2 regions of the Georgenia phoenicis genome follow, and region 2 is predicted to be linked to the other one. Evidence: riboswitches for the same ligand, from Rfam matches in the RefSeq annotation. Region 2 holds a riboswitch; the other holds the start of a gene.

Region 1 (4,864 bases), 830 kb from region 2:
CGATTGAGCTTCTTCTCCACCCGGGCCGCGCACGAGGAGCACGTCATCCCGCCGATCTCCAGCTCGATGACCTGCTGACTCATCGACTCACCTCCATCCCCTTGGGCCACCGACCTCAGCGGGCGGCGGCCTCCTCCAGCTCCACCACACCCGGGCCCGCGGCGGCGTCGGGCTCATCCGGGCCGAGCACCGACCCCAGCCCATAGCCGGCGCCCAGCGCCAGGGCCAGGACCAACGCGAACCCGGTCAACTTGGCACTGCTCCTCACGCAGGCGTCCGGGTGAGCTCATAGCCGGCCTCGTCCACGGCCGCTCGGACCTCATCCACCGGTACGTCGCCGGCGCTGGAGACCTTGATTGTCGACTCTCCACCGGCGACCAGGTCGACCTCGACGTTCTGGACGCCGGCGATCTTGCCGACCTCCTCGGCCACGGAGCCGACGCAATGGCCGCAAGTCATGCCGGTAACGCTGAAGGTACTGGTAGCCATGAGGGCCTCCCCTTGATCGGTGGTGCGTGCCAGGACGGCACCATCTTTTTATACCCCCTGGGGGTACGCTGGACAAGTGGCCGGGTTATGGTGCTGGCACGGCAAGCGTGCTCCGAAAACGCGTGGATCCTCGCGGTTCCCGAAGGGGTCGCCGCACCGGCGGCACCGCCTGGTGAACGGTGAAGATTCGGTTAAGAACCGGCCCGGTCGCCCCCCGGTTGGGGAACTTCCCACCAAAGCGGCGACGATGGTCGCCGGACCAGTGCAGCGATCAGTGAGCCCCGGGCGGGGTTTCGGTTGGGAAAGGTGACAAGCGTGAGACCCTCCAGGCGTCGGGCACCCCTCAGGCGCGTGCTCACGGCGGCCGCCCTGGCCACCGTCGTGGCCTTGAGCGGCTGTGCCGCCACCGCCCAGACCGACGCGGGACAAGACTCCGGCGCCGGCTACATCGCCGGAGACGGGTCCCTGGCGACCTGGGAGCCGCAGCAGCGCGACGGCGCCATCGAGCTCATCGGTCAGACCTACGACAGCGAGGAGGTCGACCTGAGCCAGTGGCGCGGGGAGGTGGTGGTGGTCAACTTCTGGTATGCCGCCTGCCCGCCGTGCCGCGCCGAGGCCGGGGACCTGGGGGCCATCTACGAGGACTACACCCCCCAGGGGGTGCAGCTGCTCGGGGTCAACCCCCGCGACGACGCGGCCACCGCCCAGGCCTTCGAGCGCACCTTCCAGGTCCCCTACCCCTCCATCCACGACCAAGGGGCCGCGGCCGTGGCCGCCTTCCAAGGACTCGTGCCACTCCAGGCCATGCCCACCACCGTGGTCCTGGACCGCCAGGGCCGGGTCGCGGCCCGCATCATGGGCCAGATCGACCCCACCATGCTGCGCGGCCTCATCGACGACACCCTCGCCGAGACGGCCTGAGCGATGGACCAGCTCGGCTCCTTCTTCGCCGGCACCGTGCTCACCGGCCCCATGCTCGCCGCGCTCCCCGTGGCCGCGATCGCCGGATTTATCTCCTTCGCCTCCCCGTGCGTGTTGCCCCTGCTGCCTGGGTACGTCGGCTACCTCAGCGGCATGGCCGGGGCCACCACCCCCGGCGCCCGCCTGCCTGGCGGGCAGCAGACCAAGGTCCGTGACGGGCGGCTCCTGGCCGGGGTACTGCTCTTCGTCGCCGGCTTCACCGCCGTGTTCGTCCTGCTCGGCGTCGTCTTCGCCTGGCTGGGGATCCTGCTCGCGCCCTGGCTCGACCTCACCACCCGCATCTTCGGCGCGCTGGTCGTGCTCATGGGCCTGGCCTTCATGGGCTACGTCCCATTCATGCAACGCGACCGCCGCCTGCACCTGACCCCCCGGCAGGGCCTGTGGGGAGCGCCGCTCCTCGGTGTCGTGTTCGGGCTGGGCTGGGCGCCCTGCATGGGCCCCACCCTGGCCGCGGTCCTCAGCCTCGCCTTCAGCGAGGCCGATCCCGCCCGCGGCGGGGTCCTCGTGTTCGCCTACAGCCTCGGCCTCGGTGTCCCGTTCGTCGCCGGGGCGATGCTGCTGTCCCGCTCGACCCGCGCACTGGGTTTCCTGCGCCGCCACCGCCGCGCGTTCCAACGCCTCGGCGGCGGGCTGCTCGTCCTGCTCGGACTCGCGATGGTCACCGGGCTGTGGATCTGGGTGTCGGGCTACCTGCAGGGCCTCGTCGCCAACTTCCAGACCCTCGTCTGACCCGGGCCGGTGGTGGCCCGCAGCCAGCTGCGGGCCACCACCGCTGCTCAGCCCACCCGGATGAACGTCGGGTTGGCCTTGTAGATGTCACGCACCGACAGCGGGTTACCCGGGCTGAAGGCCGCGATGTACTGCCCCTCACCCACGTAGATCCCCACGTGCCCGGGCCACCACACCAGGTCACCGGGCTGGGCCTGGGAGGCGGAGACCTGCGTGCCCGCGTTGCGCTGCGCCGCGGAGGACCGCGGGATGGAGATGCCCGCCTGGGCGTAGACGTACTGGGTGAACCCCGAGCAGTCAAAGCCCGCCGGGGTCGACCCGCCCCACACGTAAGGGGTGCCGACGTACCGGTAGGCGATGTCAAGGACAGCATTGCCCGACGTGTTGGCCGGCGGGGCCTCGCTGCGGGAAGCCGAGCGCGAGGCCGAAGCAGCCTCCCGCTCAGTGACCGCCGTCGACGTCGTCGCCGACACGCTCGCCTGCCCCTGGGGGATCGTCAGCACCTCACCGACACGGATCAGCGCCTGCGCGTTCAGACCGTTGGCGGTGACGATCGCCGAGATCGTACTGTCGTAGCGCTGCGCCAGCTTCCACACGGTGTCACCGGAGACGACGGTGTGGGTGACCTCCGCGGTCTCGGTACCACTGGCCTGCGCACTCGCCGTCGGGGTATCGCTGGCCTGGGTGCCGACCACCGGCGGGTCGGGGTGGACCGGCTCCATCGCAGAGGCGGTGGTCGTGGCCATGGTCAGCACCAAACCGGAGGAAGCCGCGGCAAGCGCGGCACGACGCGCGGCCGGACCCGTCAAGCACGGACCCAGTGATGAGAAAACGGTAACGGGACGGCCCTCGGCACGGTGCCGACCACGGGTGTGGCTAGATGTCACGGGTAAACCTCTCCAGGGCGCCTACGAGGTCAGCTGTCGGGTTCGGGTAGGAGCACACCCGGCTCAGGCATCGAGCTTCACCCCAAGGACCTGCACGCAGGCCCACATCGGGTTCCCCGTCCCTGCCACGGACGATCGAGGACCACAGTGCGGTGGCAGGGCTCGGCGTCCGCACGTGAGCTTCTGCGATGAAGGGGGCAAGAAGCAGAAGCGACGCTACACACGCCAACCCCAGGATCACGGTTCGATAACGGCCCTACGGGAAGAGTTCATCAAACCTTCATCAACATCACGACTCCTGCCCAGGCACCCCCCGGGCACCCCGCGTAACGTCGCAAGCCCGCACCGACACGGGGCAAGCAATCAGAGATGGAGGAAGACAATGAGAACCGCGGAGATGATCACCACCCACCCCGGCGAGATCGGCCTCGACGTCGACCCGCTCGCGCGGGCGATCGAGGCCCTGGTGGCGTGTTCCCAGGCCTGTACCGCCTGCGCGGACGCCTGCCTCAGCGAGGACATGGTCGACCAGCTGCGCAAGTGCATCCGGACCAACCTCGACTGCGCCGATATCTGCGACACCACAGCCCGCGTGCTGTCCCGGCACACCGGCTATGACGCCAACCTCACCCGCGCCCTGCTCCAGGCCTGCATCCAGGCATGTCGCTCCTGCGGGGATGAGTGCGCTGCCCATGCCGGCCACCATGAGCACTGCCGCATCTGCGCCGAGGCCTGCCGTGCCTGCGAGCAGGCCTGCACCGAGCTCCTCGCCACCATCGGCTGACGACGCCCGCACCACAGCCCCGACCGTCGCGTCGCCACACCGAAACCGACGCATCTTAATCAAACCTTAACCGGCATTCCCGGTCTTTCAGGACGGTGGGTTAGCGTCCCCGTGTGTGCACGGGTCCCCGGTCGTCGGCTTACGTGAGGACTGTGTGATGGTCTACCGTCCCGCCGGTCTACGGACGATGGATGAGGCACCGGGCACTCCGTCCCAGCCCCCGGCTCCCGGCGGAATCGGTGTGCGCGGCTGGCTGCGCTGGGCCTGGCGCCAGCTCACCTCGATGCGGGTGGCGCTGCTGCTGCTCATGCTGCTCGCCCTGGCCGCGCTGCCCGGGGCGTTCATCCCGCAGATCCCGCAGGATCCCGCCGGCGTGGCCACCCTGCGCGCCGACCGGCCCCAGCTCGCCACCTGGCTCGAGCGCCTTGGCCTGCTCGACATCTACGCCGCGCCCTGGTTCGCCGCGATCTACCTGCTGCTGTTCATCTCCCTCATCGGCTGCATCCTGCCGCGCACCAAGGCCCACATCACCGCGCTGCGCGCGGCACCCTCCCGTGTCCCGCGCCGCCTGACCCGCTTCCCGGTCCGTGACACGCACATGACGACGGCGTCCCCCGAGGAGGTGACCGGGGCGGTCCGCTCGGCGCTGGGCCGCCGCTTCCGGGTGGCCGTGACCGCGGAAGGGATCAGCGCCGAACGTGGCTACCTGCGCGAGACCGGCAACATCGTCTTCCACCTGTCCCTGATCGGGGTGCTCGTCGCCCTGGGTGCCGCGCAGCTGGTCGCCTACCGCGGGCAGGCCGTCGTCGTCGAGGGTCGCACCTTCGCCAACGCCCTGGTCGACTACGACACCTTCACCCCCGGGACACTGGTCACGGGCGACGACCTCGAGCCCTTCACCTTCTCCCTGACCGAGCTCACCTCCCGGTTCACCGTCGACGCCCAGGCCCGCGACTTCGCCGCCCGGGTCGTGGTCACCGAGCCTGACGGCCGG
Region 2 (4,864 bases):
CGCGGGGGTACCACTCGGTGAGCTCTCCGTGGGTGATCCAGCGCTGCGCGGCGGAGTAGAGCGGGTGGCACGTCGTCAACGTGATGAGACGTCTGGTCGGTTCCACCCCGGGCTGCCCCGGCACGGGGGCGAGGACATCGACACGGTCCGGGGTCACGATGTAGTCCTCGGTGACGCGGTAGACGAACCAACCCTCTGCGGTCTCCACGACGATGGTGTCCCCGGGTCGGAGCTCCTCGACGTGGCGGTAGGGAGCGCCGAAGCTCTGCCGGTGTGCAGCGGTGGCGAAGTTGCCGACCCCGCCGGGCATCGCGGTCTGTGGGTAGTGCCCGATGTTGCCGTCGTTCAAGACGGTGGTCACGTCGACCCCTTCGGCGAGGGGAACCGCGTAGTCCTGGCCCCACCTCGGCACGTAGACGATGCCGAAGACGTCCGTCGGACCGGGTGGCGTCACGGCCGGTGGAGGCTGATCGCTCAGCGTCGGGTTCTCCGGCGCGACGGAAAGGTCGGATTGTGTCTCACGCCCTGGTGCGCCGCCGATGCTGGTCCGAAACTGCTCGACCGTCGCCTCCTGCTGCCGCCCGGCGACGACGTCTGTCCACCACAGCTGCCACACGACGAACAGGGCGGCCAGGACCCCGAGCGTCAGCATCACCTCTCCGGCGACACCGATGGCGCGCATGCCGATGGACGGCCTCCGCCCCGGGCCCGATCCGGTCGGCGCTGAGGCAGAGGGGCCACCTGGTGCGGCGTCGTCGGACAGCTCACGAGCCGGAGCGACGGCAGGCTCCGGGCTGCCCGTCCTCACGGTTCGTGGTGAACGTCGTGATCAACGGAGTCGGTGACCTCGGGCGTCGCCGACTCGAACGACGCACTGATCTGGGGGCCGATGACGAACGAGGACAGTGCGAACATGCCCCCGAACACCGCCAGCGCGATCGCAGGCGCCCACCAGCTGGCGAAGCGACGCTTGAGCTTGACGAGCATCGGCACCGACGCGACCAGCCCGAGGACCCCGAAGAGGGCCGTACCGCCCGCACCGGCCACTAGGGCGGTGCCCACGAGAGGACCCGCGTGGTGCAGGAGGTGGGGTGCCAGCCCGACCACGCCACCGACCGTCCCGGTGATGACCGTCCATACCGTCCTGCGGGGCTTCCCACCTGCCACGTCAAGTTGTGGCGCCGACGTGGCGTCGATTGCTGTCGAGTGTGGGACGGCCGTCATGGCCCAAAGCGTCCTCCACCTGGTGGAGGGTTTCGGTAGAGAGACGATTAAGGATCGATGTAGTGCGCAGGCGCTGGTGCTCCCGATGGAGGTCAGCGTCCTCTCCCGCTTCCGCGCCGAGAGCCGTCAGCCAGACGATGCCTTCGGGGCGGGGAACTGTCGGCACGGTGAATGTGTCGGGCCCGGTGCGGAGAAACGAGTGGTGGTCCGCAGCCAGTGCCGGCTGCGGACCACCACTCGTGGCGCCGTGCTCAGCCCACGCGGATGAACGTGGGGTTGGGCTTGTAGATGTCGCGTACCGACAGCGGGTTACCCGGGCTGAAGGCCGCGATGTACTGTCCATCGCCCACGTAGATCCCCACGTGCCCGGGCCACCACACCAGGTCACCGGGCTGGGCCTGCGAGGCGGAGACCTGCGTGCCCGCGTTGCGCTGCGCCGCGGAGGACCGCGGGATGGAGATGCCTGCCTGGGCGTAGACGTACTGGGTGAAGCCCGAGCAGTCGAAGCCCGCCGGGGTCGCACCGCCCCACACGTAGGGGGTGCCGATGTACCGGTAGGCGATGTCCAGCACCGCGTTGCCCGACGTGTTGGCCGGCGGGGCCTCACTGCGGGTCGCCGAGCGTGACGCCGAGGTGGTCTCCCGCTCGATGCCGGTCGCCGCCGCCGCCGTGGTCGTCGTCGTGGTCGATGCGGCCGCCTGCCCCTGCGGGATCGTCAGCACCTCACCGACCCGGATCAGCGCCTGCGCGTTCAGGCCGTTGGCCGCGATGATCGCCGAGATGGTGCTGTCGTAGCGCTGCGCCAGCTTCCACACGGTGTCCCCGGCGGCGACGGTGTGGGTGACCTCCGCCGCCTCGGTGCCGCTGGCCTGGGTGGTCGCCGCTGCCTGGGTGTCGACCACTGGGGGGTCGGGGTGGACCGGCTCCATCGCGGAGGCGGTGGTGGTGGCCATGGTCAGCACCAGGCCGGAGGAGGCCGCGGCGAGCGCGGCGCGGCGCGCGGCCGGGCCCGTCAGGCACGGACCCAGCGATGAGAAAACGGTGACGGGACGGCCCTCGGCGCGGTGCCGTCCACGGGTGGGGCTAGATGTCACGGGTAAACCTCTCCAAAGCGCCTACGAGGTCAGCTGTCGGGTTCGGGTAGGAGCACACCCGGCTCAGGCATCGAGCTTCACCCCAAGGACCTGCACGCAGGCCCACATCGGGTTCCCCGTCCCTGCCACGGACGATCGAGGACCACGGTGCGGTGGCAGGGCTCGGCGTCCGCACGCGGGCTTCCCGTGAAGGGGGACGAGAAGCAAGAGCGACGCTACACACGCCCAGGCCCAGAATCACGATTCGATAACGGCTCGACGGGAAGACTTCATCAAACCTTCATCGTCATCACCCGTTCCTGCGGCTGCAGGCCCACGGCGACCCCCCTAGCGTCGTAAGCCCGCACCCGTCATGACTGTCCGCGGGGATAGCGACTGACGAAGGAGCACGACAATGAGAACCGCCGAGATGATGAACACCTACCCGGCCGAGATCAACCTCGACCGGGACCTGCTCGCCAGGGTGGTGGACACCGTGGTGGCCTGCTCTCAGGCCTGTACCGCCTGCGCCGATGCCTGTCTGAGCGAGGACATGGTCGACGAGCTGCGCAAGTGCATCCGCACCAACCTGGACTGCGCCGACATCTGCGACACCACCGCACGCGTGCTGTCCCGGCACACCGGCTACGACGCCAACCTCACCCGCGCCATGCTCCAGGCCTGCATCCAGGCCTGCCGCTCCTGCGGGGATGAGTGCGCGGCCCATGCCGGCCACCACGAGCACTGCCGGATCTGCGCCGAGGCCTGCCGGGCCTGCGAGCAGGCCTGCAACGAGCTCCTCGCCGCCATCGGCTGAGGACCCGCCCCGCGGCCAGCCGGCGCGCATCGCCACGCAGCAACCGGCGCGTCTTAACCGAACCTTAACCGGCATTCCCGGCCTTTCCGGGCTGTGGGTTAGCGTCCCTGGGTGTGCGCATGTCCCCAGTCAATGGTCCCGTGAGGGCGGTGTGATGGTCTGCCGTCCCGCCGGTCTGCGGACCATGGACGAGGCACAGGGCACGGCGCCCCAGCCACCGGCCCCCGCCGGGATCGGTGTGCGCGGCTGGCTGCGCTGGGCGTGGCGCCAGCTCACCTCGATGCGGGTGGCGCTGCTGCTGCTCATGCTGCTCGCGCTGGCCGCCCTGCCCGGCGCGTTCATCCCGCAGATCCCCCAGGACCCCGCCGGCGTGGCCACCCTGCGCGCCGACCGGCCCGAGCTGGCCACCTGGCTCGAGCGCGCGGGCCTGCTCGACATTTACGCCGCACCGTGGTTCGCCGCGATCTACCTGCTGCTGTTCATCTCCCTCATCGGCTGCATCCTGCCGCGCACCAAGGCACACCTCACCGCGCTGCGCGCGGCACCCTCCCGTGTCCCGCGCCGCCTGACCCGCTTCCCCGTGCGCGACAGCCACACCACCACCGCCACCCCCGAGGACGTCACCCGCGCGGTGCGCCGTGCCCTGGGTCGCCGCTTCCGGGTCGCCGTCACCCCCGAGGGCATCAGCGCCGAACGCGGCTACCTGCGCGAGAGCGGCAACATCGTCTTCCACCTGTCCCTCGTCGGGGTGCTCGTCGCGCTCGGCGCCGCGCAGATGATCGCCTACCGCGGACAGGCCGTCGTCGTCGAAGGGCGCACCTTCGCCAACTCCCTCGTCGACTACGACACCTTCACCCCCGGGACGCTGGTCACGGGCGACGACCTCGCCCCCTTCACCTTCGGCCTGATCGAGCTGACCTCCCGGTTCACCGTCGACGCGCAGGCCCGTGACTTCGCCGCCCGGGTCGTGGTCACCGAACCGGACGGGCGGCGCTATGAGGACACCATCCGGGTGAACTACCCGATCACCGCGGCCGGTGCGAACATCTACCTCGCCGGCAACGGCTTCGCCCCCCACCTCACCGTCCGCGACGCCCGGGGTCAGGTCGCCTTCTCCCAACCCGTGCCCTTCCTGCCCGAGGACGACTTCTACACCTCCCGCGGTGTGGTCAAGGTCCCCGACGTCTCCCCCGGCCTGGACCAGCTCGGCTTCACCGGCTACCTGCTGCCCACCGCCATCGCCGAAGAGGACGGGCTGCGCTCGGTGCACCCCCAACCCAACGCACCGCTCATCGTCCTGGAGGTCTACACCGGTGACCTCGGCCTGGACCAGGGCATCCCGCAGAACGTCTACCAGCTCGACACCGACAACATGACCCAGGTGATGGACGGCGCCGAAGAGGTCAAGATCCTCATCGCACCCGGTGAGGAGGTCGAGCTCCCCGACGGGCTGGGCACCATCTCCTTCGAGTCCCTGCCCCGCTTCGCGGCCATCGACCTGCGTTACGACCCCACCCTCCCCCTCCTGCTGGTCTCCGCCCTGGCGGCCATGGCCGGCCTGTCCGCCTCACTGTTCGCCCCCCGCCGCCGGCTGTGGGTCAAGACCACCCAGGACGAGGACGGCCACACCCTCGTCGAGGCCGCCGCCCTGGCCCGCGGCGACGACCCGGGCCTTCCGCGCGAGCTCGAGCGCGTCATGACCGCGGTTCGGGCCACCACCCCCACCCAACAGGAGGACACGTGAACGACC

What was found. Region 2 has a riboswitch for cyclic di-AMP ahead of AA0005_RS16975 (C40 family peptidase). Riboswitches for the same ligand answer to the same signal wherever they lie in the genome.
Region 1: linked by a shared signal. The riboswitch ahead of AA0005_RS13175 (C40 family peptidase) and the one ahead of AA0005_RS16975 (C40 family peptidase) in region 2 are both predicted to bind cyclic di-AMP.

What each region holds. Positions count from the first base shown of each region.
Region 1 covers NZ_CP154855.1:2,766,123-2,770,986, forward strand. Annotated here, with positions in the region: gene AA0005_RS13150 (heavy metal translocating P-type ATPase) at 1-83, opposite strand, end outside; gene AA0005_RS13155 (hypothetical protein) at 116-250, opposite strand; gene AA0005_RS13160 (heavy-metal-associated domain-containing protein) at 265-489, opposite strand; gene AA0005_RS13165 (TlpA family protein disulfide reductase) at 805-1,410, shown strand; gene AA0005_RS13170 (cytochrome c biogenesis CcdA family protein) at 1,414-2,199, shown strand; gene AA0005_RS13175 (C40 family peptidase) at 2,247-2,945, opposite strand; cyclic di-AMP (ydaO/yuaA leader) riboswitch at 3,090-3,264, opposite strand; gene AA0005_RS13180 (four-helix bundle copper-binding protein) at 3,469-3,870, shown strand; gene AA0005_RS13185 (cytochrome c biogenesis protein ResB) at 4,058-4,864, shown strand, end outside.
Region 2 covers NZ_CP154855.1:3,595,689-3,600,552, forward strand. Annotated here, with positions in the region: gene AA0005_RS16965 (class E sortase) at 1-682, opposite strand, end outside; gene AA0005_RS16970 (hypothetical protein) at 805-1,224, opposite strand; gene AA0005_RS16975 (C40 family peptidase) at 1,476-2,177, opposite strand; cyclic di-AMP (ydaO/yuaA leader) riboswitch at 2,322-2,496, opposite strand; gene AA0005_RS16980 (four-helix bundle copper-binding protein) at 2,713-3,114, shown strand; gene AA0005_RS16985 (cytochrome c biogenesis protein ResB) at 3,299-4,858, shown strand; gene ccsB (c-type cytochrome biogenesis protein CcsB) at 4,855-4,864, shown strand, end outside.